One region of the Vagococcus sp. AM17-17 genome, then DNA from elsewhere that is predicted to be linked to it. Evidence: predicted binding sites of a transcription regulator. Region 1 holds the regulator's gene; the other holds the start of a gene.
What was found. The regulator LexA, encoded in region 1, represses DNA repair genes until DNA is damaged. The targets are predictions, from matches to a motif close to CNAACANNTGTTNG.

Region 1 (2,207 bases):
CATCTTTTACTAAAATATGTTGCCATCCTGATGACTCAACACGACCCCTTACATCTTCAGTAAATGATTTATCTAAAGGTCCATCTAAAGAAATATCATTTGAATCATATAAAACGATTAATTTACCAAGTTTCAAATGACCAGCTAAACTGATTGCTTCTTGAGAAATACCTTCCATTAAATCACCATCACCACATAAAGCATACGTGTAATGGTCAACAATGTTAAATTTATCTTTGTTATATGTTGCAGCGAGGTGCGCTTCTGCCATCGCAAACCCAACACTCATTGCAATCCCTTGACCTAATGGACCAGTTGTTGCTTCAACACCATCAGTATGATGTACCTCTGGATGTCCTGGTGTTAAACTATCCCATTGACGGAATTTTTTTAATTCCTCCATTGGTAATTTATACCCTGACAAATGAAGTAAACTATAAAGCATTGCTGAACCATGTCCTGCAGATAAAACAAAACGGTCACGGTCTGCCCATTGTCTTGATGTCTTAGGATTTACCTTTAAGAATTTTGTCCAAAGAGTGTAAGCCATTGGTGCAGCTCCCATTGGTAATCCTGGATGTCCTGAATTTGCCTGTTGAATCATGTCTAGACTAAGTGTACGAATTGTGTTAACACCTAGTTGATCAGTTTGATCAAATAACATATAACGCCCTCCTATTTAGGTTTTATTTACCTTTATTACATTCTACATCGGATATTTTATTTTTACAAGCGTTTTTACATAAATAAAAACATAATGTTATCTGTCATGTAACCCTTTTTCTTTTTGAATTTGTTTTAATTTTTCAGGCGTAACATCTGTTCCTTCTTCATCAACGACTTTCATTCCTTCAATATGATTTCTCATACCTTTTCTAAAACTATTTAGATACTCTTCTCGAAGTAATTGTTGCTCTTTTTTTTCAACGTCAGTTAATCCTTCCGTTGTTTTTGATTTGTTTGCTAATTCGTTTATTCTTGCTAATTTTTTTTCGCTTAACATGAGTGTAAACCTCCTTAAAGTTCTAATTAAATAGTATCTTAAAAGGAATAAAAAAACAATTAATTGCAACAAAAAAGTACGAACATGCGTTTGATTTTAATGAAAATTTATGTTACACTCAAAAAAAAAGGAAATGAGGTATCATTATGTCAACTAAACGTTCCTCTAGACAATTAGACGTTTTAAAATACATACACGAACAAGTTGAAGAAAAAGGGTATCCTCCAACTGTTAGAGAAATCGGAACAGCTGTCAACCTTTCATCAACGTCAACCGTTCATGGACATCTTTCTCGTTTAGAAAAAAAAGGCTTAATTAGTCGTGACCCTACTAAACCAAGAGCTATTGAATTAACAAGCGAAGGATTAAAAATGATTGGTATCAACTCACCTTTCATTCCAATGTTAGGTGTAGTAACTGCTGGTGAACCAATTTTAGCTGTTGAAGAAGCATCAGACTTTTTCCCACTACCACCTGACTTAAAATATGAAGAAAACAGTTTATTCATGCTTACGATTCGTGGTGATAGTATGATAAACGCTGGCATATTCGATGGTGATCATGTTATTGTCAGAAAACAATCGTCAGCTATTAACGGTGAAATCGTCATTGCCATGACAGATGAAAACGAAGCAACATGTAAGAGGTTTTTTAAAGAAAAAAATCATATTCGTTTGCAACCAGAAAATGACACAATGGAACCTATCATATTAAGCAATGTCTCAATTTTAGGCAAAGTTGTCGGCCTTTATAGAAATCATATTTAATAAAGCATGATGTTATGCTTTATTTTTTTCTTTACAAAGAGAACAGATGTTTGTATAATATTTTCATAAAAAAAGAACGCACGTTCGTAAAAATTTAAGGAGTGTTTATATGTTTGCTATTAGACGATATGCTTTAATCTTAATTGTTTTAATTATTGGGATTATTTTAGGTACTTTAGGACTAGATGTGGCTCTGATTATTTTGACCCCTCTTGTATTACTCTGGTTAATGCTTTGGGATGAGAAAAGTTATAAACGTTCACAACAAAAAAATCACCATTTATCTTATAAAAAATAGTCATTGCTTTTTATACACGATTCATCTAACCTTAACTTAAAAGAAAGGATGATACGTTTGTCAAAAGAAACAATTGAACTAACCCGTGAATTAACCAATATACCTTCTCCAACTGGAGATACATCAACCATTATTGATT
Region 2 (2,207 bases), on a different contig from region 1:
CAATTATCACGTCAAAAATATCTGACGAACGAATGACAATTTCTTTCAAATCAGCTTCATCATAGTACTCCATGTGACAAATAATCCCGAAACGATCTCTAAGAGGTGCTGATAACATACCAGCTCGTGTCGTTGCCCCTACCAAAGTAAATGGAGGCAACTCAAAATGAACTGGATGAGAGGTTGGGCCTTGACCAATCATAATATCAACATAAAAATCTTCCATAGCTGAGTATAAAAGTTCTTCCGCCACGCGTGGCAAACGATGAATTTCATCAATAAATAACACGTCACCTGGTTCTAACTCATTTAGTATTGCCACTAAATCTCCTGGCTTTTCAATAGCTGGACCACTCGTTGTTTTGATGCTGACGTCCATTTCATTTGCTATCACCATGGCCATCGTTGTTTTACCTAATCCAGGTGGTCCATATAGTAAGACATGGTCAAGTGCTTCATTTCGTTGTTTGGCTGCCTTGATGTAAATCGTCAATTCATCTTTCACTTTTTGTTGGCCAATATATTGAGATAACCGTGTTGGCCTAAGTGATTTTTCCACCGTTTCTTCCGCGTCTAATGTTTCAGAAGAGACAAGTCGTTCTTCTTGTTCTGACATCTTCTTTACCATCCCCTACTTTTTCATTAATAATTTCAGTCCAATACGTAAGTACTCGTCTGTTGTTTTATCTTGATAACTTTCAAGCTCTTTTTTGATTTTCTTAATCTCTCTTTCAGAATAACCAAGTGCTTTGAGTGCTTCGATTGCTTCATCTAATTGTTGCGTTGGCTCTATAGTAAATAAATCTTCCTGTGTTGAAATAGTCGTTGTTTCAGACACATCTATTTCGACATCATCTAATTTACCTTGTAAATCTAAAATCATTTGTTGTGCTGTTTTCTTTCCAACACCTGGGAATTTAGTTAAATATGTCGCGTCTTGCGCTGCGATTGCTTGAACTAAACCTGAATGGTCATCTAACGCCATAATCGCCAAGCCACTTTTTGGTCCAATTCCTGAGACACTGATTAATTTTAAAAATAGTTGCTTTTCTTCAAGTGTGGCAAACCCGTAAAGTGAATGGGCATCATCTCGAATGACTTGATGCAAGTAAACAGTCACCTCTTGATTTAAATAAGCTGAGTAGCGAAAAGGATTCGCCACTGCAATTTGATAACCTAATCCATTTGTTTCAACGACTATATAATAAGGACTAGTAAATGTCACTGTCCCTTTGATGTATTCATACACTTGTTTTCTTCCTTTCACGTACGCATGTTCCCTAAAATTGTACCATATCCCGAACAATTATCCTATGCTTTCCTTATTAAAAAAAGCCCCCATAAACATGGGAAGCTTTCACTATTTGAAAAGAGTAGAATACTCAGCATAACCTTCTTTTTCCAGGTCTTCAACTGGTACAAAACGTAACGCAGCACCATTAATACAATACCTTAGTCCACCTTTTTCTTGTGGCCCATCTGGAAACACATGACCTAAGTGAGAATCAGCTTGTGAACTTCTTACTTCAGTTCGCACTCTTGCAAGTGTTGTATCTTCAAGTTCTTTTAATGTCGCAATAGGTTTCGTAAATGACGGCCAGCCACATCCCGCATCGTATTTATCTGTTGAAGAAAATAACGGTTCGCCACTCACGATATCAACATATATTCCTTCTCTATCAAACTGGTCATACTCACTTGAAAAAGGACGTTCTGTGCCATTTTCTTGAGTGACTTGATACTGTAAAGGGGTTAATGTTTGTTTTAACTCTTCTTTATTTGCCAACTTTCTTCACCTTCCTAATTCTTTAAATAGTTGGTTTAAATAACCAACTGGTAAGCCAACGATAGAAAAATAATCCCCTTTTATCTCTTTGACAAACACACTTGCTTTTCCTTGGATACCATAAGCCCCTGCTTTATCCATTGGTTCACCAGTTTTAATGTAACCAGTGATGTCTTCTTCATCCAAATCATAAAACAACACATCCACAGCTTCGATATGTTCATATATTTTTTCAGGGGTTATCACACAAACGGCTGTCATTACTTTATGTGTGGTGCCACTTAGTTTTTCTAGCATGTTGTAGGCATCTTTTTCATCCATTGGTTTTCCTATAATATCATTATCTAACACAACCGTTGTGTCACACCCAATTACTGTTTCATTAGGATAAAGTTTAACGATTTCTTTAGCTTTTTCTCTA

Region 2: ruvA (Holliday junction branch migration protein RuvA) is a predicted target of LexA. The motif match lies at 1,267-1,280, and genes of this name have one in related genera.

What each region holds. Positions count from the first base shown of each region.
Region 1 covers NZ_QRJY01000003.1:105,368-107,574, reverse strand. Annotated here, with positions in the region: gene tkt (transketolase) at 1-664, opposite strand, end outside; gene DW196_RS06200 (DUF896 family protein) at 761-1,003, opposite strand; gene lexA (transcriptional repressor LexA) at 1,150-1,770, shown strand; gene DW196_RS06190 (hypothetical protein) at 1,880-2,068, shown strand; gene DW196_RS06185 (M42 family metallopeptidase) at 2,117-2,207, shown strand, end outside.
Region 2 covers NZ_QRJY01000002.1:179,742-181,948, forward strand. Annotated here, with positions in the region: gene ruvB (Holliday junction branch migration DNA helicase RuvB) at 1-616, opposite strand, end outside; gene ruvA (Holliday junction branch migration protein RuvA) at 632-1,249, opposite strand; gene msrB (peptide-methionine (R)-S-oxide reductase MsrB) at 1,361-1,786, opposite strand; gene DW196_RS04655 (nucleoside triphosphate pyrophosphatase) at 1,793-2,207, opposite strand, start outside.